DNA from 2 places in the Nostoc sp. PCC 7524 genome. Region 1 is predicted to be linked to the other one. Evidence: predicted binding sites of a transcription regulator. Region 1 holds the regulator's gene; the other holds the start of a gene.

Evidence for each region. The regulator HrcA, encoded in region 1, represses chaperone genes, less so after heat shock. The targets are predictions, from matches to a motif close to TTAGCACTCNNGANTCNNGAGTGCTAA.
Region 2: a site for HrcA is predicted at 2,175-2,201, ahead of groES (co-chaperone GroES). Genes of this name have one in related genera too.

What each region holds. Positions count from the first base shown of each region.
Region 1 covers NC_019684.1:1,528,940-1,541,083, forward strand. Annotated here, with positions in the region: gene NOS7524_RS06290 (c-type cytochrome) at 1-41, shown strand, start outside; gene NOS7524_RS06295 (DOPA 4,5-dioxygenase family protein) at 23-379, opposite strand; gene NOS7524_RS06300 (hypothetical protein) at 432-1,112, opposite strand; gene hrcA (heat-inducible transcriptional repressor HrcA) at 1,125-2,222, opposite strand; gene NOS7524_RS06310 (rhodanese-like domain-containing protein) at 2,684-3,043, opposite strand; gene NOS7524_RS06315 (DUF3352 domain-containing protein) at 3,420-5,075, shown strand; gene NOS7524_RS06320 (Uma2 family endonuclease) at 5,294-5,899, opposite strand; gene NOS7524_RS06325 (hypothetical protein) at 6,202-6,693, shown strand; gene cysE (serine O-acetyltransferase) at 6,855-7,616, shown strand; gene NOS7524_RS06335 (Npun_F5749 family FMN-dependent PPOX-type flavoprotein) at 7,820-8,401, opposite strand; gene nrdJ (ribonucleoside-triphosphate reductase, adenosylcobalamin-dependent) at 8,749-12,144, shown strand, end outside.
Region 2 covers NC_019684.1:3,562,997-3,575,140, reverse strand. Annotated here, with positions in the region: gene groL (chaperonin GroEL) at 109-1,746, opposite strand; gene groES (co-chaperone GroES) at 1,845-2,156, opposite strand; gene NOS7524_RS14335 (response regulator transcription factor) at 3,132-3,809, shown strand; gene NOS7524_RS14330 (cytochrome P450) at 3,884-5,365, opposite strand; gene NOS7524_RS14325 (ATP-binding protein) at 5,714-7,087, opposite strand; gene NOS7524_RS14320 (chemotaxis response regulator protein-glutamate methylesterase) at 7,323-8,306, opposite strand; gene NOS7524_RS14315 (hybrid sensor histidine kinase/response regulator) at 8,566-10,836, opposite strand; gene NOS7524_RS14310 (chemotaxis protein CheW) at 10,833-11,504, opposite strand; gene NOS7524_RS14305 (methyl-accepting chemotaxis protein) at 11,560-12,144, opposite strand, start outside.

The DNA.
Region 1 (12,144 bases):
AAGAAATGGCAGACCTTTTGAGTTATTTGGAGAGTTTATAACCTTGTAGGCAGTTGATATTCAGTTCCTGCTTATTTCCTAGCCATAGAGCGTGTGCTGTATGGTCTGTGACATCATCACCCGTCTCAGGGTGGACGAGAATATCTAACCCCTCACGGTTCAGCATTAGCCAAGGTACGACTTGAGGAAATTGGTTTGGTGAGAAGGCGACTTGATACATGGATTTTGGATGTGGCCCAATAGGCTGATCATGCCAGCGTCCAAGCTGCACTTCAAATCTAGCCCCTAATCCTTCCCGTATCCTATCGGCAATTTCACGAGTCTCGGTATCGTAGTAAACATGAGCGTGAAACCCAGTGATGATGCTGTTTTCTTTCATTACCGTTTTTGCTGAGTTGATCGAATCAGAATTTCAGTCAGTTTCTTGAAAATTAACTTGTGATTGATTGTTGCTGACTGGGTGTTAACTCTACACTGATTTCTGGCAACGAGGGACGGACAGACAAATAAATCAAGGGGCCGAATAGGGGAATGAGAGCAAATAACCAGAAAACCTGCTGATTTTGCCAGTCACGACGCACCATATCATCTCTCAATAATGCCGGAAATAATAGGCAAAGTAGGCAAAAATCTAGACTCATGACATGGATAAAGCGGCTAGTTTGCCACTGTTGGATAAAGTTATGCCAATCTCCTTCACGTAAACCATAAGTGACTAGAATCGTCGCCGCCACAGTGAGAACAATACCAGTCACACGGGAATCTAGCAGCTTAATCAAGGCGTTTTTTGACCCCATAAACTGTTGATTCGGTTCCCGTAAAGCTAAATAGGGTAATAAAGCAAATGCACCAACAGCAAAAGATGCAGTCGCAAATAACCAAGCGGGTAGTTTTTGCCCTCTGCCATCAATAAATAGTAATGCACTATAAATCATAGGCCAGATACCCATGAGGTTGAATAGTGCTATGACTAAGGGATTAATACCTTGCCACTGACCAATAGACAGATTTTTAATTAGCTCCCAGGTATCGGGACTATCGGTCGGCGCAAACACAAAAGCATAAATGATGAATCCTAGCCACAGCACCCCAAAGGCAATTTTTCTGACCATGATTTGATGTAATTAACTGAAGGCTTCTGAGAGATAATCAGCCGCAGCCGTGACAACTGCGATCGCACTTTCGTAATCAAGGCGTGTTGGCCCCAAAACTCCCACACTCCCTAATGGGACTGCACCTCGGCGATAGGTAGAAGAAATCAAGGTACAAGTACGTATCGGTTCTAATGGGTTTTCTGAGCCAATACGCACCGTTACTTTTGGTTTGTTCGTATCTTCCGCCTCTGGCTCCTCAAAGATTAATCGCCATAGTTGCTCTTGTTCTTCTTCCAATAGTTGAATAATTGTTTGCACTTGCTGGAGTTGAGAAAATTCTGGCTGACGCAAAACCTCGGCTACACCCCGCACCATAATCTGTGTCGCGGTTGGTGCTTGTGTGCGGTGAGCTAGTTCTGCTACAGAATCTTTCAGGAACTCCCCATAAAGTTGAAATTCCCGATCTAACTGACTCCAGTCTAAGTTGCTGATTTCTAACAGACTTTGACCCCGTAAGTGACTATTCAAAAAGTTAGAAACAATCTGCAACTCCCGATCAATTACTTCTGGATCAGGTTTTGTTTCTTGTCTGGTTGGGGGCAAATCCATCAGCTTAGAATGGGTTTCATAACCATCCATCACCACAATTAGCATGATCCGTCCCGCTTCAATCTGCATTAATTGCAGATGTCGCACAACGGCTGTATTGGTTTGCGGCATGGTAATCAAGCTAATACACCCACTCAAGCTAGCTAAAATCTGTGCTGCTCCTTGCAAGAGAATCTCTAAGCTCCAATCTTCCCAGTGAAGACGCTCTTGAAGTGACAATTCTACCTTTTTTGTCAGGGCTTCCGTTCGCGTAGCGTCTCGCCAAGAGGGTGTAATTAGCTGGTCAACATAAATGCGATAACCTGAGTCAGAAGGTACTCGTCCGGCAGATGTATGTGGTTGGTACAATAACCCAGATTTTTCTAGTACGCCCATCACATTGCGGATTGTGGCTGAACTAACACCCAGGTCGTACTCCTCGACCAAAGCTTTTGAACCAACAGGCTCTGCCGTAGCTATGTAATGACGTACCGTTGCCCAAAGTATATGCTGTTGTCGATTTGTCAACTGGACTTGCATAGGGTTTCTTTGACAGAAAGCAAACTTTTAATCAAGGTTTGAAAAGATTATTTGAATTAAATGCAAATAAATTAACAATAGTTAATTAAAATCATTAAATATCTAACTCTATTGTAACGACTAACATTACAGTCTTAATCCCACATTTTCGTCTAGCAGGGGTTTAAAGAAAAAATATTGATTTAAAGATGTTATTAAGTTTCTCAGTATTATCCCATAATTATATTAAATAAATTGTATTTGAAGATACTTATTTTTAGTTGATAATTTAGCCTTATTTATGGTATTGCCCATCTCCAGGGAAAATACAGTCTCTATTCACAGTGCTGTTAGTGATAGCGCGGCGTTTAGCCGATGCTGTTACTTAGTAGGGCGCGTCAATACGAATAATTTCTAGGTATTTCCAGGTTTTGTCTGACTGACGCACCCTACATAGGGGATATTTTTTGATTTGGAAGTCCCTAATACTGGGGAATTGAACGGTCAACTAAGATAGAGTAAGCATCAATACCGCCCGAAATATTTTTGACATTGGTGAAACCTTGAGCAAGTAACCACTGGCACATTTGGGCAGAACGGATGCCATGATGACATAGTACAAGAGTTTCAGCATGAGGATTAAGCATAGCCGGAACTTGATCTGCCCACTGGGAAAACTCACTCAGAGGCAGATTTACAAAGCCATTAATACTAGCAAGTGATAATTCTTGGGGTTCACGTACATCTATTAACTGAATACTTGCATCATTTTCAGCCAGACGTTGTGCTAGTTCCTCTACACTAATTTGAGAGATGGGTTGACCAGAAATATTCCCTGTCATGTGGTTTTGATAAACAGTCCAATATCATTTATGGTGACAGAAAACCTGGAACCTAGCATAAGTAATCTTGCTTAAAAGCGCCCTACCAGGGGGAAGGCAATAGGCAATAGGCAACAGGTAACAGGTAACAGGTAACAGGTAACAGGTAACAGGTAACAGGTAACAGGTAACAGGTAACAGGTAACAGGTAACAGGTAACAGGTAACAGGTAACAGGTAACAGGTAATAGGCAATAGGCAATAGGCAATAGGTAACAGGTAATAGGCAATAGTCCTGCTCCCCTGCTCATTCCTAGTCCCCAGTCCCCAGTCCCCAGTCCCCAGTCCCTAATTTTCTGGTTAAATGGCTGTAAACCGTTGTTTTAGATAGGTCTATTGTGAACACACAACGCTCAGTCTCCGGTTTTCTGATAGCTGGTGCGATCGCTTTGGTTGTCATTGCGATCGCAGGCTTTTACTGGTTGTTTGCCAAAAGTCCGGTTAGCCTCATTGCTTCTACCTCCCAGTCTGGTGCTGCTATTTTTGTGTCAAAACTAGCACCAGCGACAGTTTCGTTGTTGGCAAATCCAGAACGCTTACAGGCTTTGGAAAGTGCTGGAGAAATATCTAAACTCAAAACCAGTTTATTAGCTCAAAGTGGTTTAGATTATCGCCAAGATATTCAACCCTGGCTAGGAGAGGAAATTACACTGGCTGTTACCACCTTAGATATTGATCGTGACTCCGAAAACGGTAAGCAGCCAGGATATCTCATGGCTCTAGCCACCAAGAAACCAGAAAAAAGCCGTGAGTTTGTGGAGTTATTATTCTCTAAGCGGGTTTTAGCTGGAGCTAATCTAGCAACTGAAGAATACAAAGGTGCGAAACTTCTCTACGATGACGCACAACCAGAGCTAGAACCCTTAGCTAGTGCAGTAGTTGATGGCTTTGTTTTGTTTGCCAATGATCCTAGAGTGTTGCGTGATGCTATTAATAACGTCCAAGCCCCTGATTTAAATTTGACGAGTTCTCCCCAATACCAAAAAGCCACCCAACAGCTACCTAAAGGCTCTTTAGCTGTAGCCTTCTTCAATCTCCCCATATTGGCACAATGGCAAGGGTTAGATTTACCAGAACCAACCTACGACAGTCAAATTTTTGCTCTGACATTGAATCCTCAAGGACTGTTAGCCGAAACTACATTCTTAGCTGCAACCGAAGTCTCACCCACTTCTGCACCATTATCTCAACTTGTGGGAGCATTACAATATATACCCACCTCAGCCGGGTTGGTGATTTCTGGTTCTCATTTGAGCAATTTGGGTGACAGCGATTTAGCCAAACTCTGGATACAAGCAAAAACAGCCATTTCTGGTTCAGGAACTGATGTAATTTCCCGATTAATCAAACCAATACAAGATGTTGAAAAAAGCTGGAGTATCAACTTAGAACAAGATATATTTAGCTGGGTACAAGGAGAATATGCTCTAGCACTCATCCCCCATGCAGGACAAACAACTCCTGGCTGGATTTTTGTCACAGAAAAACTAGAAACTGTACCAGAAGGAATTGCACGTTTAGATGCGATCGCCTCATCTCAAGGACTAAATACTAATTCTTTACGTTTCAATGAGCAAAAAGTTACCGCTTGGACAGATTTAATTGCCAATACTCAAAAAAACGATACTCCAGAGCATCCATCATTCACTGTTGAAGCCAAAGTCAAAGGCATACATACAACCCTAGGAAATTATGAAATCTTTACCTCTGACCTAGAAACAATTAATGAAGTTTTTACAACCAAAGATAATTCTTTCCTCAAAAACCGTAATTTCCAAAAGACTATTGCGGCTTTTCCCGAATCCAATCAAGGTTATGTGTATCTTGACTGGAACAAAAGCCAAAATTTATTAGAGCGTCAACTACCAATTTTGAAGCTTGTGGAAGTAGTTGGTAAATCCTTTTTTGAGAAACTGCGATCGCTCACTTTTAGTAGTTATGGGAGTGACACAGGAACTCTCAAAGGCGGGATTTTCTTCCAACTTGATCATTAATCAATTAGGGGACACGGCAAATTTCGCCAGTTCCCCTTGTCAAGTCGCTTTTCTACGAGACGCTACGCGAACGCTCCAATTCAAAATTCAAAAAAGGTCATGTATTAACGGGATCTCACTGTGAAATACTGAATTGAATAATTTAAAATTTTTCCTATTGGCCAAAAACTCGTTTAATTAATTATTTCGGTGTCCATCCCATAGAGCATCAAAATCACTCAACGAGGTAGGATGTCATCAAGTTGTAGGTGTAGATTAGGCAAAATCCCAGAAGCGATCGCCTCACCAAGACGGTACTGCTGCTGGTAGTAGTCCTCACCACTCAACTGACAAACTGTAAAAGTCGGTTGTTTCGGTCTACCGATAAAAGCTACCCCACCGAGTCCTCGATAGTCGGCAATCCAGTATTCAGGGATTCCTAAAAGGGCGTATTCTTCAACCTGGCGAGCGTAATCAGTTTCCCAGTTGGTGCTAACTACTTCGACAATGAGTTTGACTGAACGGCCGAGAGTGATTACTGGTTCTTGCTGCCAAAGGGGTTCACTGGAAAGAACAGTTTCATCCAGAACCACAATATCTGGTCTCCGGGCAGTCATGGCATCAGCAAAGGGGCGAATCAGGCAAGTCCTAGGAATAAACCAAGGGAGTTGCGCGTTGGTAATAGCAATACCGATTTTGGTCGCTAGTTTGCCGCCGACAGTTTCATGGGAGCCTGTGGGTTCCATATCAACTAATTCTCCGTCAGCCAGTTCGTAGCGAGGGTTGTCGCAGTATTGGTCAATAAAATCCTCAAAGGTGAGAAGTTTTGATGGTGCATGAGTCATGAAACTGTATCCTATAACAGCGATTTACTGACCTCTGAATGACCAAATGACGCAGATGTTCAGGAAGATTTGATTTACTACATATATTAATCCGCTTTGATTGGTGATAGTGCCTCAATATAGCGATCGCACCTGGAAATATTCCAAGTTCCCATGACGGAGAGGGCAGAAAAGAATCTCAAATTCCTTTATATCAGGCAGCACATTATGAAAGTGGCATACATAAGACACAAATTACCGGAATGGCTTAATTAGAATATGTGTATAAGATCACTACTATAAGAGCCTCAAGGAGGGCTACTATGAAATATTGTCGCCCCCGATTTAATTTTAAAAGCAGTTGGATTTTAGTCTTATTTGGTGCTGTAATTGCTACGCCTGTAATCGCAGAAACACCTAATTTTGGTACATTTAGCTTATCATCAGGGTTTGAACCAGCAAAAGGAATAGTTACAGGCTTTACAGGTGGTTCTTATTCCTTGTCTGCCATCAGTAACCGCGATTGCGATAAAAATGCCTGTATCGGTTTTGCTGATCCCAAACCAGATCACATTATGGTTTTAGAAAAAAACTTTGACAAATTAACAATTACCGTCAACAGTGGTGGCAGCGATACAACTTTATTAATTCAAGGACCAGACGAAAATACGATTCGTTGTGGTGATGACACAGGTAAAAATAAAGACGCTAGCATTGTTGATAAAGGCTGGAAAAAAGGGCCTTATCACGTTTGGGTTGGTACATTTAACCCTGGAGTCAAGCGAAATTACACTTTGACAGTACAGGAAAAATAGATAAATCACTAAAGGTTATAAATCCCATCCATAATTTTTTCCCAATCCCCAATCCCCAGTCCCCAATACTTCGACAAGCTCAGTACAAGTCCCCAATCCCCAATCCCCATTAACGATATGATGGGAGAGTAGCTTGTTGTGCTTTCCGAGGATGCTATCTCGTGCTATCTACAATACGTGCTGACTTTCGTATCATCTTTGAACGTGACCCAGCTGCTCGTAATCTGTTGGAGGTCTTGTTTTGTTACCCTGGTTTGCAAGCCCTACTCTTCCATCGGCTGGCTCACTGGCTACATGGTATTGGTATTCCTTTTATCCCTCGCTTGATTTCTCATATCGCTCGGTTTTTGACCGGAATCGAAATCCACCCAGGCGCAACCATCGGGCAGGGTATATTTATCGATCACGGTATGGGTGTGGTAATTGGTGAAACAGCAATCATCGGTGATTATGCCTTAATTTATCAAGGTGTCACCCTAGGGGGAACAGGTAAAGAAAGCGGCAAACGCCACCCTACTTTGGGTGAAAATGTGGTTGTAGGTGCTGGCGCTAAGGTACTAGGAAATATTCAAATTGGTAATAACGTTCGTATTGGTGCAGGTTCTGTTGTCCTGCGGGATGTACCTTCAAGTTGCACTGTCGTGGGTGTACCAGGTCGAATTGTCTATCGTTCAGGAGTACGTGTTGCACCGCTAGAACATAACAACTTGCCAGATTCAGAAGCGGAAGTTATTCGCGCTTTAGTAAATAGAATTGAGGCATTGGAAGAGCAAATACAAACTCTACAGCACCAACAATCTACAGCTAAAACTCCAGTTTTAGTCAGCTATGTAGTCAAAGATGGTGAAATTTTAGAAGATGCTCCTGTATGTAGCCTCAGAGATAAGGTGATACAGCAGTTTTTAGATGGAGCAGGGATTTAATAGGGATTGGGGATTGGGTAAAAAATTCATGCCTAATCCTTTCCTTCTTTAAGTAATGAGTAATGAGTAATGAGTAATGAGTAATGAGTAAATACCCATTACTTATTACTCATTTAATTTGGTTCACCGATGATGACACCAAAACTGTATGAATAAAAAATGGGTAAATCTCATCAAAGTCAACAGCCTACCCCTACACCCTTTTAGGGATTAATCTCTTTGGTAGACCATATTTCGTTGTCTTCACGGTAATAGAGATGACGATTTTGCGGTTCGCCACGTAATTCTAAGTGATCTACTTGCAGTGGGTTGAGTAGGAGTAGGCAAAAATTGGGTACTGGTTGATGAGGATCTGGTGGCGATGGCTCAAAGGCTGCTTTATCTGCTCTCGATTTACCCGGATGCGGCCAAGCAAATTGTAAACGTGCAGCATCACTTAATTCTTGCCACATAGCAATCCGCGCTGATTGAAAATCAGAGGGGGATGCTTCAGAATCTACTAAAGTCAAGTAACCAGTGAGGCGGAATTGTTCTCGTGTGTTAGGGAAATACCAACAAGCTTCTGCCCAAGGTTGCTGGTTTATCTGCTCAATTTTATCACTACGGTTATCGGTAATAAATTTTAGCTGGTTGCTTTCTGCCAAGAAACCACGAAAGACGACAGTACGATTGGCAGGAGAACCATTTGCTCGAACTGTTGCTAGTTGCAGGTAACGGGCATAAACAAGGCTACGGTTGCGGTGGAGGGCATGGGCGATCGCGCTTCGCCAAGGAGCTAGTGACATGATAAAGTTTTGTTCCAATTTATCCAGACCCAGATTTAGCGCAAAGTCGGACAATTGGCAATCTTTTAGTTAAATCTGATTGCTTGATAGTGCCAATAGTTGATTTGAATTGTTATGTGGGAGAAGCTAAATTTTCTCCATACCCATGATTTTTACAATCAAATACTGTCGATAATTGCAACTCAGTGTATAAACTTTCTGGATAGGAAAAGTCATTATACATCATAAATATAGGTGGCAATTTGTACAGTCATGGCATAGCGTAAAGTGGAAAAATTTTCAATCTTTTATCCTCAATCTACTTGGCGTATAGTCGTAATCTGTTAACAAGCAACAATCCTTTTGATATGGTTCGAGAGCTGGAACTCAAACGTCAGGGTGCAAGGTTTCCCGAAACTGCACCAGCCGCTAATCCTGTATTTTTTAGAACTTATAGCCGCCGCACAGCAGCAGGGTTAAGAGAAACTTGGGATGAAGTGTGCGATCGCACTATCCAAGGTTTAGTGGAGTTAGGTAAACTCTCACTAGAAGAAGCCACTATTTTAGAAAAAACCCAACGTCAACTACAAGCCTTACCCAGTGGGCGTTGGTTGTGGGTGGGCGGTACAGATTGGATCACCAAACCAAAAAACTTTTCTGGCGCATATAATTGCACCTCTACCAATCTCCAAGACTGGAAAGCCTTCGGGTTGATGATGAATCTCGCCATGATGGGTTGCGGTACAGGAGCAGTCATAGAACCACAATATACTAATCAACTGCCTCCCATCCGTAATCGGCTCCATGTGACTGTACAGGGAGAAGTTGGTAATACACCTAAAGATTTACGTCGTGAATATACACAAACCCATATACAAGGCAACAACGTTACTATCTACGTCGGGGATAGCCGGGAAGGTTGGGTGGAATCCTACCAAACTCTCTTAGAACTCTCTACAGACGAAAGATTTACTGATGAAGTACAAGTAATTGTTGACGTTAGCGATGTCCGTCAATCCGGTGAAACCTTAAAAGGCTTTGGCGGTGTGGCAAATCCTGTAAAATTACCTGGACTTTATCAGCGTTGCGCTGCCATTCTCAATAAAGCTTTAGGTAGACGCTTAAATTCTGTAGAATGCTGTTTGTTGATTGACGAAGCTGCTGTAACAATCGTTGCGGGGAATATTCGCCGTTGTCTCCCAGAGGATGCTTTAGTTCATACATCCCACGGTTTAGTTCCTATTAGGGATGTAAAAGTGGGTGACTTGGTGCAAACGCCTTTGGGATTCCGCCGAGTTGTAGATAAATTTGACCAAGGGTTCCAAGATGTCTACGAACTTGAAACCAATGCTACATACCCTAGAGCTACTTTGAACCATCGCCAAGCAGTGTTAGCAGATGCTCAGGGTGGCATTGAATGGAAATACTTTAACAGTTTAGTGGCAGGCGATCGCCTACTGCACAACAAGCAAGTTTTACCAGGGACAGTTACTCATTTACCGACAGATTTTACTGAATCTCGACCCTCTCAAAGTCGCACAGCTAAAACTTTCGTTGTTCCCGAACTCACTGCGGAAGTAGCTTGGCTAATTGGGTTTACACATGGTGATGGTTATGTAGCTCTTGGTCGCAATAAATACGATAAACCCTATGGTCGTGTTGAGTGGTCAATGAACAGCTTGGATGCAGAACTCACAAGTAGAATACAAGCCAAAATTGAAGCTGCTTTAGCTTTATTTGGCTTGAGTGCTGTTCACAGCGTCACCAAAGGCGAAAACACCGCCAAATCTATCTGTTCATCAATTCGCCTAGCTGAGTATTTTCATCGTTACATCAAACAGCCCAATGTTCCCCTGACAGTGCCTAGCTTCATTTTGCAAGGTTCAGTAGATATCCGGGCTGCTTATCTGGCGGGTTTAATGGACAGTGATGGCGGTGTCAACAATCGACCTCCTCATTTAGTGACCTCAGTTTATCGGTTATTTATCAGACAAGTAAGTGTAGTTCTATCCAGCTTGGGTATTGCTGGCAGACTTACTACAACTTATCCACAAAATTCCAGTTGGCAAGTTAAGTACAACTTGACAATTCCCGCACTCAAGGAGCGTTATAACAGCCTCATTGCGCCCCACTCAGCTAAAGGTGAACTACGCCAAGGTTTGAAGATGTATGGTTTCACCGTTCCTGGTGCAATCATGCGGGAAGCTTACACCTACAGCGAAATGCGGGAGATGGGTTTTCAAGGTTCTCGGACTGTAGATGCCAATTATGAACGCTACATTGCTGAGGCGGATATTTCTCTAGATATTCCTGTCACTGTTAAAGGTTTGGGCAGTTACGATCATGTTCAAACTTATGATATTGAAGTGGAAGAAGCGCACTGTTTCTACTGTGATGGATACTTGACGCATAACAGCGCCGGAATGCGCCAGTTCATATCTGATGATGAACAAGGCGCAACTGCCAAAGATAACCTCTGGCAACAAGATGAAAATGGCAACTGGCGTATAGATCCTGAGCGTGATGCTTTACGTATGGCGAACCACACCAGGGTATTTCACCGTAAGCCAACCCTAGAAGAATGTATTAATGCTGTACGTAAGCAATATTACAGTGGTGAGGGTGCAATTCAGTGGGCTGGTGAAGCTGTTGCTAGGGCTAACTGTGATTTGTTAACTACACAAGCTTTGAAAGCTGATTTCATCAAAGCTTACGAACAGGGAGCAGCTAAAGACTGGTTACAAAAACGACACCCTGAAATTGATGCAAAAGAGCTAGAACACCGTCTGGCAAGGTTTGGTCTAAATCCATGCGGAGAAATCTTGGGTAGTGATTTTCACTGCGTAAGTAGTGATACCTTACTGATCACTAAAGATGGAATGCACAAAATTCAGGATGTAGTGGGATGTCAAATTAGCATTTGGAACGGTAAAAACTGGAGTCAAGTGCAACCATTTAAAACTGGTAGTTCTCGCATTCTCTATCGTGTGCGCTTCGGAGACGGTTCATATTTAGATGCAACTGAGTATCACCGCTTCTTTGTCAAAGATAGATTCAGCAAGAGTTATAAAGAAGTCCAAACTAAAGATTTGATGGATACCAGTCGGTATGCTATCCACACTGAACCATTCAAAATTAAGTATGAAGATGGATTAGATATCGATCGCAATTATGCCTACACTTTAGGGCTAGCTGTAGGAGATGGCACAACAGATCAAAAAAATCATGCCAAGATTAGGCTGTATCAAGAGAAAGTTGCTTTGAATGTCGCAGGTAATAAATCTCCTATTAGAGATTATGATTATTCACCTGCATTTACAGATGTCACAGATTTAGGTTTCTCTGGAGGATTCTTAAAAAGCCTAAAAACTAACCCAGAAGCACTGAATGTAATTGCTAGTTGGAACAGACAAGCCATATTGCATTTTATCGCTGGTTTAGCAGATACGGATGGCTCAAATACAAGTAGTAACGGCATCAGAATATATATTTCTGATTATGAGCGAGCATATCGAGTTCAGCTATTACTAACTAAATGCGGTATTCGTTCATCTGTCAATCTTTGCGCGCATAAAGGGTCAGTCACCAATTATGGTATCAGAAGTAGAGATTTATACTACTTGCAAATAACTGAATGTGGTGAAATTCCTTGTCAGCGTTTGGATGTCAGCAAAGGCACAAATGCCAAATATAAAGGTAAATGGCAAGTTGTCAAAAGTGTTGAACAATTACCAGGATTACATGATACTTACTGCTTTAATGAG
Region 2 (12,144 bases), 2.0 Mb from region 1:
TAAATCCTATGTTAGCAGCTACAATTTCTCTGAAAATGTAGAAATTGACAAAAAAACAGCCACCTCCAAAAAGGAAGCAGCTGTTTTTTATGAGGCGACTATAGAGTATTAGTAATCGAAGTCACCGCCACCCATGCCACCACCAGCAGCAGGAGCAGCATCCTTGGGTTCAGGCTTGTCAACAACGATGCACTCGGTTGTCAACACCATACCAGCGATAGAAGCAGCATTTTGCAGAGCAGAACGTGTTACTTTCGCGGGGTCAACAATACCAGCACCGAACATATCTACAAATTCGTTGCTAGCAGCGTTGAAGCCAACGTTGAATTCTTTCTCTTTCACGCGTTCAGCAATTACAGCACCGTTCTGACCTGCGTTTTCAGCAATTCTCTTCAGAGGTGCGGGTAATGCACGAGCCACAATTAAAGCACCGGTCAATTCTTCACCAGTGAGGTTGCCGTTAGCCCAAGTTTCCAACTCAGGAGCGAGGTGAGCTAAGGTTGTACCACCACCAGGAACGATACCTTCTTCTACAGCAGCTTTGGTAGCGTTGATAGCATCTTCTAAGCGCAGTTTCTTGTCTTTCATTTCGGTTTCGGTAGCTGCACCAACTTTCACTACAGCTACACCACCAGACAATTTAGCCAAACGCTCTTGGAGTTTTTCTTTGTCGTAGGAAGATTCAGTTTCTTCCATTTGACGACGGATTTGTTCGCAACGGGCTTTAACGCCAGCTTCGTTACCTTCAGCAACAATTGTAGTGCTGTCTTTGGTAATGGTGATGCGACGCGCTCTACCCAGTCCATCTATCTTGGTGTTTTCCAGTTTCAGACCAGCATCTTCAGTGATCACTTGACCGCCGGTGAGAACGGAGATATCTTCTAGCATAGCTTTGCGGCGATCGCCAAATCCAGGAGCTTTTACAGCCGCTACATTCAGCACACCACGCAAACGGTTAACAACCAAGGTTGCCAAAGCTTCTTTTTCAATATCTTCAGCAATGATAACCAGGGGTTTACCTTGACGGGCAACTTGCTCAAGAACAGGTACTAAATCTTGTACCAGAGCAATTTTCTTGTCGGTGAGCAGGATGTAAGGATCATCAAAAATCGCTTCCATCCGTTCTGCATCGGTGGCAAAGTAAGGAGAGATGTAGCCTTTATCAAAGCGCATCCCTTCGGTGATTTCCAATTCGGTGGTCATGGACTTCCCTTCTTCTAGGGAAATTACACCTTCTTTACCTACTTTGTCCATTGCTTGGGCAATCATCTGACCGACTTCATCGTCGTTACCGGCAGAAATTGCACCAACTTGCGCGATCGCCTTAGAATCTTCTACAGGACGAGCGTGTTCTTTAATTCTCTCTACCAAGAAGTTGGTAGCTTTATCAATACCGCGCTTCAACAGGATGGCGTTAGCACCTGCGGCTACGTTCCGCAAACCTTCTTTCACAATGGCATGAGCCAAAACGGTAGCGGTGGTTGTACCATCACCTGCTGCATCGTTGGTTTTAGAAGCAGCTTGGCGAATCAAAGAAACGCCAGTGTTTTCAATATGATCTTCTAATTCGATTTCTTTAGCGATGGTTACACCGTCGTTAACGATTTGAGGCGCACCAAATTTCTTTTCTAATACTACGTTCCGACCTTTGGGGCCAAGGGTAACAGCTACAGCCTCAGCTAGAATGTCAATACCACGCTCAAGGGCGCGACGGGCGTTTTCGTTGTAGATAATGCGCTTTGCCATAGGTGTCTCAATCTCAGGAATTGTCAGTCAATTTGGTTTTGAATAATTGATTTGGGCATGGGGTATGGGGCATGATGTGTCGTGACCCGAACCACCCATTAGCCAACGACTGCTAAAATATCTTTTTCAGACAGCAGTACGTATTCTTCAGTTCCGAGCTTGATGTCAGTGCCAGCGTACTTGGAGTACAACACTTTATCGCCAATTTTGATTTCTAATTCTTGACGGCTACCGTCGTCGTTACGCTTGCCAGGGCCAAGGGCGACTACTTCCCCTACTTGGGGTTTTTCCTTAGCGGTGTCGGGTAAATACAGACCACCTGCGGTCTTTTCTTCCGAGGCGCTCACTTTCACGAAAACGCGATCGCCTAAAGGTTTAACTGTAGATACGCTTAAAGATACAGCTGCCATATTTCAATTTCTCCAGAGTTAGCACTCTCAACTCCTGAGTGCTAATTTAGCGAAGAGCAACCGACAATGGCAATAATGCAGGGTGTACGGGTTTCCGAACTAGGTAGGGAAGGGAGTAGGGAGTAGTGAGTGGTGAGTGGGGAAAGTAGGCGAAAATGGGGAGGATGAGGTAGACACAGCAGAAAAAATATCTACTGTTTATCCCCCATTCCCTACTCCCTATTCCCTATTCCCCATTTTGAGTCCTCGTATATACACATCCCGTGAATTGCGTAAGTACAAATGCTTAATTATTAGTATTTTTCGGGTTCTTTTCCATAAGTTACGAATATTTTTATATGGTCAACTTTATTTGCAAAGTGGGGAAATTGTTATAGAACAGTAATCAGAGAGCCGCTCAATGAGTAACAATACAGTGATCTAGAGCAACAAAATTAAAGTTTTTTGCTTGCGAGTTTGTTGTTATAGATAGATAATAGTTGTCTACCCGGATAGTGTCTGGTATCGCCAAGCAAACCCGGAGGTTATTGAGCGGATCATCCAAGAACACTTGATAGGCATAATGGTGGTTGAAGAATCAGCGTTTTTAACCCATCCTTTGCCGACAACTCCCTAACTTGCTGGTGAACATATGAATCTAGGCTGAATATCCGTAGGGTATTGTAGAGTAGTCAGCCAATGAAAGCGCGGGTTGTTTTACAACTAGGGTCATCTGAAGCCGATACTGACTCGTGAACTAGAAAGATTATTATTTAATCAGTGTTTTTTTTACCCGCTACTTTCAAAGGGATATATAATAGCGCATTATAAATACTACTGCTCTACGTATCCTTACTGGAATAATGCCAAAGAGCTAGCGGTCTGATAAAAGTGACAAACACTTTTGAGACTTCAAGTTAAACAAGGGTAAGTTAAGTGGGAAAAATGACAACATCTCAACAATCCACCATATAAGGATAACCATTCAATACCTTGATGGATCGAAGCGCGACAAGTGCCACTGCTATGAAAGAGCCCAGCATGAAAGATCACAAACGACTTCTACTGATTGATGACGACCCTAACCTCATCTTGCTGGTGAAGGACTATTTGGAGTTCCGAGGATATGAAGTCATCACCGCAGAAAATGGCCGAGAAGCTTTAGAGATTCTCGAACATGATGTACCAGATATGATTATCTGTGACGTGATGATGCCGGAAATGGACGGATATACCTTTGTAGAACAAGTCCGGCAAAATGAACGCACCAGTTGGATTCCTGTTCTTTTCCTGTCAGCAAAAGGACAAAGTGCAGACCGAGTTAAAGGTCTCAATAAAGGCGCTGATGTCTATATGGTCAAGCCCTTTGAACCAGAAGAACTCGTAGCGCAGGTAGAATCCTCCCTGAAGCAAACTATCCGTTGGAAAGAACACCAAGCCAAAGGAGGAGAAAACGGTTCCCGTATCCAGGTTCCCTTCGATGTGCAGTTAACCCCAACCGAGCTAAAAGTGGTGCAGTTTGTAGCTAGGGGTTTAGCCAACCGCGAAATCGCTGAAGAATTAAATGTTAGTCAGCGTACTGTTGAAAGCCACGTTTCCAATATGTTGGGCAAAACTAATCTCCACAACCGCACTGAACTAGCGCGTTGGGCGATTGAAAATCAAATGGCTTAATTAGCTATCAGCGTTCAGCAGTCAGCTTTACAATAATTAACTGACTGCTGACAGCTGATAGCTTAATTATTTGCTTAATTATTGAGCCTCACCATTTCACAAACATTACCACGCACTCCCCCCACTCCTTGGGTAAATTGGCGGTCTTGCTTGTGGATGAGCATTTGCATTCCATTTTTGGGAGCCATAACAATTAAAGCGTCCCGTTCTAGCTGTTGCCGAGAAATGTATTGTAGGCGGTACTGCATTAATAGCATTGCTAGCACAATTTTAATTTCCATCAGTGCGAAAGGCGCTCCTATACAAATGCGCGAACCAGCACTGAAGGGGTTGTACTCATACATCGTGGGTTCTTTGGTCTCCCAACGCTGGGGGTCAAATTTCTCTGGGTTGGGGAAGATTTGGGGCAGATGATGAGTATGGTAAATACTTACGAAGACTTCCGTCCCTGTCGGTAATTCATAGCCTCCCAAGCTAGTTGGTTGCGATGTCACCCGCGCATTCCAGGGTACAGGCGGTAAAATTCGCAAACTTTCTTTAATTACACGCTCTAATAAAGGTAACTGCTGCAACTGCTCAATAGTTGGTGGTGCGCCTTGCAGAACACTTTCTAGTTCATCCAGTAAATCGGCTGCGACTTGTGGGTGTTGGGAAAGCAAAAACAGTGTCCAAGTTAAAGCATTGGCGCTAGTTTCATGACCAGCTGCAAAGATAACGCTCACATGACCTAGCAATTCATCCTCAGTTAACCCCAGTCCACTATCTGCGTCCCGTGCTTGGATAAGCATAGAGAGGACATCCCCTGAGTCTGTACCGCTAGCTTGTTTGCACCGAATTAAGGTACGCATTTCGTCATCTAGTTGCGCCATTAAATTCAGCAGGCGATGGAAAGGTAGCCCTGGCACATCAAAAGGTAAGATAGCGATCGCAGGTGAACCTAGTAGAGTGCCAATTTTCTGCAATAATCTCGCACTACTACCCCCTTCATCACCAATATCAGCACCAAATAAGGTTTTTGTCGCTGCACGCAGAGTCAGCAACCGCATAATTTCACAAAGGTTAACAGGCTTACCCAATGGCAATTGCTCTAAAACTGACTGAGTAATGCCGACAATATCATCACGATAAGACTCAATGCGCTGTTTGTGAAAGGCGGGCATTAACAGCTGGCGATGTTGGCGATGGGTTGTACTGTTAACACCAAACAACCCCACACCAAAATGTTTGAGAGTTTCTGTCCGTGGAGAGTCATTGCGCTTGCGGTACAAGCCTCCGGTTAAAGGATATTTATGGTAAATCTCATGCTGACTTGTGACTTCCCGAACATTTTCTGGCCCATAAGCCAGCACAGTACCCGGACAGTAATCTTCTGATGAGTAAAGATTTGTTCCACCTCCGGCTGCTAGAGAAACCACTGAACCATATTTCTTAAATAGACGACGTGATAAAGCAATGGAATCTTTGACATATTCTACCAGCAGAGCTGTACGTCCAAAAATTGGTAAAGGATTCGGCCCAGGTACAGTTAATTTCGGTCTATCGGTGGTTATTGCCATCTTTATATAAAACACCAGGAATATAGAAATGTTAGTCTATTATTCCTTTATGAAATAATAAAAATTTATTCTGAATCAGTGATTTAATATATTAGATTTTTAACAGCTTTTTGCTATATAAAATACAATTTCAAAAAAAATATGTGCCTCTGTACTGTAAGAACATTTCTTAAATACAAAGACACAAATAAATATACAGCACTTTTGAAGTAAGTGAGGTACATCATGAGTAATGAGTAAGAAATTTACTTATTACTCACTACTTATTACTCATTACTTTTTTCAATTAGTTGCTGTACCTCATAAACATCGAATCTGCTGTATTTCTAGGCTAGCCACAATAAATTTTTACTGTTTACTTAGTGTCACGGGAATTTCAAGAATAAATTCTGTGCCTTGTCCAAGTTCAGATTTTACCTTGATATCACCCTGATGCTCTTGAATTATTTGATAGCTAATTGATAAGCCTAGCCCGATTCCTTTATTAACTGGTTTAGTTGTAAAAAAAGGATCAAATATTTTGCTTTGTATTTCTGGATTAATGCCAACGCCATTATCTGTAATAGTAATTCTGGCTGTTTGGTAGTCAGTGATTTCAGTGTTAATGAAAATTTCTTTTTCCTGAGATTTATCATGCTGCTCTAGAACAGCATCAATGGCATTGCTCAGAATATTCATGAATACCTGATTTAGTTCTGCTGGATAACATTCAATTAGTGGTAAATTACCATACTCTTTAATAATTTTAATTTCCTGCCTGATACGATGTTTTAAAAGTAATAGTGTACTTTCAATACCCTCATGAATATTCACACTTTTTTTACCAGCTTGGTCTAACCGGGAAAAATTTCGTAATGATGAAACTATCTCACTAATACGCTCAGTTCCTAGTTTCATTGAGGCGAGGAGCTTAGGTATATCTTCTATAATAAACTCAAGATTAATATCTATAATTTTTTCTTGCAAAGCAGAAGTTAGTTCTGGATATTCTTGCTGATAAAAATTGATTAAATCAACCAAAGACTCAATATAGTTACTTAAATGTTTGAAGTTACCATTGATAAAATTTATGGGATTATTAATTTCATGTGCTAATCCTGCAACCATGCGGCCTAAGCCAGACATTTTTTCTGTTTGCACTAACTGGACTTGAGTTGTTTGTAATTGCCGTAAAGTATGCTCTAATTTTTGTGCTTGTAATTGGGCATTAATAGTTGTATTAGTGAGTGCTTTGAGGTTGTTGTAAGCTTTGGAATGGTAACGAATTCGAGCAATTAACTCAACTGGATCAGGTAACTTAATTAGATAATCGTTTGCACCTTCAGCAAAGGCATCTGCTTTGAGTTTCGCTTCTTCTTTGCTGGATAGCATGACAATAGGAATATCACGGGTTGCTGGGTGGGAACGAAACCAACGCAACAGCATTAACCCATCCATTTCTGGCATGACCATATCCAGTAAAATTACTGTGGGGGAAAGAGCGATCGCCTGCTGAATGGCTTGTGTTGGGTCACTTAGATAGTGAAATGAAATATTTGAATCACTAGAGAGAATCCGACAAACTGCTTCACCAATAATTAGCTGATCGTCAATTAATATAACTGTGGTTTGATCTGTGTTTAAATTTCCCCCAGATAACGCAGATTCAGGAGTATTTACTTGGAGATAATTCGGGACAGCTTGTTTGTTCTCTGGAGATAATGATATTGATTCTAATTTCATTGTTATATACTCTCAAATTATTAATAAGTCTAAAATTAGTCTTTGTATTAATATTAACTTAATTTTAAGTAATTACTGATTTTGTATCATTTTGTAAAAATCAATAATCATATCGAATTTTCAAAATATTTTTTAGCCTTAATTAAGTATTTATTGGGATATTTCCTAATAGGAATAAACAATTAAAAAATCGATATTAGTAAATTTACTGAAATTTTTATTAATAACCTCAAAATCAGGATTGACCAGTAGATAAAAACCGGGTACAAGCTGAGGCGATCGCCTCCAGTGCTAAAATCTCCACAGCCGCATTTAATTCTGCTGCCGCTTTGGGCATACCATAAACTACAGAAGTTTTGCTGTCTTGAGTGATGGTATGCCAACCTGCATCCCGCATCATTTTCAAACCTTGTGCGCCATCCCGTCCCATACCTGTAAGCAGAATTCCTATGCCTTTCCCAGTCCAGTGTTTAACTATGCTTTTAAACAAGACATCAATCGATGGATGGTAACAACAATCCGCAGATTCTTGCTCATACTCAAGGGTCAGGTTGGGACGTAGGACAAGATGATGATTAGTACCAGCCAGCAAAATTTTTCCTGCTTGGGGACAAGAACCAGGACTGGCTATTTCCACAGATAGAGGAGTTTGTTCGTTTAACCAAGTAGCAAAATTGGGAGTAAACTGAGCATCTAAATGTTGGACAATGACGATCGCAGCAGGAAAATCTTGAGGAAACTGGGAGAGAACTGTTACTAATGCTTGTGGGCCACCTGTAGAAGCACCAATCGCAATCAATAATGGTAAATTATGCGATTTGTTGACTATCCTGGAACGGGGAGACTTATCAATTAGTTTGGCGATCGTAGAGATTTTTTTCAGCAGTCCTGTACTACCCTCAATAGGTGTATTGATGGCATCTAAAGCACCATAAGACATGGCTTCAAAAACTTGACCAGCATAACGGTTAACACTGGCAGTCACCATCATAATTGCACAAGGTGATTGCTTCATGATGTGCTTCGTGGCTTCGACTCCATCCATATTTGGCATCAGCACATCCATCAAGATTAAGTCCGGAGTATCGACTGCACACTTGGTCACAGCTTCTGCTCCATCATAAGCAACCCAGGCCACATCGTAGTCCGGGATTTTGGCAATGGTACGCCGTAGCGACTCTACAGCCATAACCATATCGTTAACAATGGCAATTCTCATCGATGTAATTCAAAATTAGTAAATTAAAGGTTCATCCCTCAGCAATCAAGACTTGTAGTCTCTACTATTGACCACAACAGGGTGTAGGGTGCAGGGTGTGGGGTGTGGGGGAAGAAGAGAAACTAGATTATTTTTACACCCTGCCCCGAAACCACCTTCGAGTCAAAGCCCCCACTAAAATCTCCGATTTGGTGGTCTAAAATCAGTGGTGGGTCAAGCCCCCACTGATTTCCCCTACACCCTACACCCTTCTTTTTGACTAAGCCTCACCAATCAAGTCAATAACGGCGTTTAATAAAGTGTCATCATGAAAACTACTCTTAGTCAGATAGTAGTTTGCACCGGCTTCTAAGCCATGAATTCTGTCTGCTTCTCGGTCTTTGTAGGAAACGATAATTACAGGAATATGCTTTAACTTGGCATGGTTTTTGATTTGGCTGGTAAGTTCAAAACCATTCATTCTTGGCATATCAATGTCGGTAATTACCAAATCATAATCACTGCTGCGAATGGCGTTCCAGCCATCCATACCATTGACCGCTACTTCGACTTTGAAACCCTTGTTTTCTAAGAGTTTACGCTCCATTTCGCGGACTGTAATGGAATCATCTACCACCAAGACACGTTTGTAAGTTTTGGCAACTGCTTGTTGAGTGGAGTGATTTACCTGGCTGAGTTGTCCACTAGCCAGCACCTTGGCAATGGAACGAACTAAATCTTCAATATCAATAATTAATACTGGTGAACCATCATCCATTAAGGCGGCGGCACTAATGTTAGGAACTTTACCCAGACGGGGGTCGAGGGGACGGACAACTAAACTACACTCACCAATAAAACGGTCAATTACTACACCATAACGGCTGAGGCGATCGCTAATAATTACTACTGGCAGTAATTCGGGATTTACTACCTGTGCTGGCAACTCTAAAACTTGATGGGCTGAGATTAAGGCTACTGCTTGGTCGTTTAACATGAAAAACGGCTGATTCTCGGACACCACAATTGCCGACTTGAGAATCATCACCACCTGATCAATACGTGCCAACCCAAAAGCATAAGCTTCGTTAGCAATCTCCACCACTAGAGTACGTAATACTGAGAGGGTTAGGGGTAGCTGTAAGTAAAACGCCATACCAAACCCTGGCTGAGAAACCGCCCGCAAACTGCCGCCAAGTTCCCGGACTGTGCTGTGCGCCACATCTAAACCAACACCCCGACCAGAAATTTCTGTTACTGTCTTAGTGGTGGAGAACCCAGGTAAAAATAAAAACTCCATTAACTCGGCTTCTGTTAATTGGGCGGCCATTTCTGGCGTAGTCAGGTTTTTTCTGGCAATCTCCTGACGCAAAAATTCTAAATCTATACCCCGTCCATCATCTGACACAGTAATTAACAACATTCCCGCACGATGGACAACTTCAATCCGAATTGTTCCTGTTTCTGACTTACCTACTGCTACACGTTCTTGGGGTGTCTCAATGCCGTGATCAATAGCATTTCGCAAAATATGAGTTAAAGGCACTTCTAGACGTTCTAAAATGTCTCGGTCTACCAGCGTCGATTTACCAACAATGTCTAGTTTTATACGTTTACCTAATTGCCTAGCCATGTCCCGCACCATGCGCGGAAAACCTTGTCCTCCTTCGCCAAAGGGACTCATGTGTGTGGCGATGACTTGGCGATATAGCCGATCTGCGAGGTTGGTAGAACGCTGAGAATATAACTCTAGTTCATTATGGCGATCGCCTAACAGCTGGCGACATTCACTAGCAGTTTGACGTACTGCACTCATTTTTTCCTGGATCTGGCGTTCTAATAAATGCCGAGAATTATTACTTAATAGTTCTTCTAACCCTTCCAATAAGCCGAATAACTGCGTCTGCCTAGTTTTTAATTTTAGGAGTGAGTCAGCAAAGGTTTCCAGCCATTTAGCTTCAACTAATGACTCTCCAGCTAATCCCATCAAGCGGTTAAGATTATCTGCACCCACCCGCACAGCTCGGTTTTGTACGACTTCAGCCTTGGACACAGGGGTAAATACTTGAGATGGTGGGACAACCCAAGCTGATGCTGTTTCTGGTTGTGGAAATTCTACTGGTACAGTTTGACTAGCAGGCTGAGAATTGAGAATATTAGCGATCGCAGTAACTAAAGATTGAATCTTGGCTGCCTCTGGCAATTGGGGGTGAGAGTTACCGTCACAAGCTTCACCTATATGTAGCAGCATATCCGCAGCCGCCAACAGCACATCAATATCAGCCGCAGTGAGCCGGATTTGTCCCGTCTGGGCTGCAACAAAACAGTCTTCCATTGCATGAGCTAGGGTAACAACGGCATTAAGTTGTACAATCCTCGCCGCTCCTTTAATAGAATGAGCTGCCCGCATTAAGGCTGCTAAGTCTTCCTGGGGTTGGGGTTGAGTTTCCAGTGCCAATAGGCGATCGTTTAATATCGCTACCTGGGTTTTTACCTCCATGCTGAATAAATCCAGCAAGGAAAATTGACTATAATCAGTTTCTTTTGTCATCGCCACACCTTTCTATTTAAGGTGGTAAATAGTAATTCCTCATCCAAATAGCCCAGACTGTTCTCTCGCCAATAGAAAAACCCTTTGGTAAAGTTGTGAGTTGTCGCCGTCATGCTATTTGGCGTATCTCGTAATTCATGTTGATGAAATCGCTGTACGCCATACAGTTCGTCTACAGGAAATACCCAAACACTACCCGCCTTTTCCACCACCACCATACGTGGGTACACCACAGGACTCAAAGCTGCTACGGGAGTATCAACCGTTTCCAGATTCAGCAAATGAGTTAAGGAGACACACAATTGTAGTTCACCACGAATATTTACCAATCCTCGTAATATTTGATTACTCCGATGGGGTAGGTTATGAATCAAAGTTGGAGATATGGTTTCTTTAAAAACTTGTGTAGAAAGTGCCAGCCATTCTCTTTGTAAACGAAAGATGACGACTGTGAGAGTTGCTGTAGTGATTAAGGTGTCAGCATCATCTCCCCGTTGCTCAGAAAATAACTCAGTCCACTCATAGCGATAGTTGTCAGGTATGGTGCGCTCTAGTAACTGACGACCAATATTTGAGTAAACAGGACAGTTCCGACAATGGATAAAATTAGATAACTCTGGACAAGAGCGATCGCCTGTAATACCGATGAGATTGTAACAATTATTCATAGCGAACAGGGAGGTGAGAAGCAGAGGTGCAGAAGAGCAGGAAAAAAACTATTGACTATTGACTAACAGCCCTAATTTTGAAGCGGGAAATTTCTTGGCGTAACCCGTGAGCAACTTGGTTGAGTTGAGAAATAGCATGATTAATTTCTCTCAAGGAAGCGGCTGTTTGAGAAGAGGTATTGCTTAACTGTGTCATCGCTTCACTAATTTGTTGCGCTCCTTGAGATTGCGTTTCCATCCCCTGACTTACAACTTCAAATCGCGGGGTCAAATCCTGCACTTGCTCAATAATTTGTCCTACTTGAGTGCTAATATTGGCAACATCTTCCACAGTGCGTCCTACTTCTGTGGCGAACTTATCCATTTCCATAACGCCTGTAGACACAGAAGATTGCATTTGTTTGACCATTTGCTCAATGTCGAGAGTAGCAACTGCGGTTTGGTCTGCTAATCGGCGAATTTCCCTAGCAACCACAGCAAAACCTAAACCATACTCACCCGCTTTTTCTGCTTCAATTGCCGCATTCAAAGACAACAAATTTGTTTGATCTGCAACTTTGGTAATTGTGACCACAATATTGTTGATATTGTTAGCTTTCTCACTAATTACTCCCAACCTAGACGCGATGGAATTAGTTGC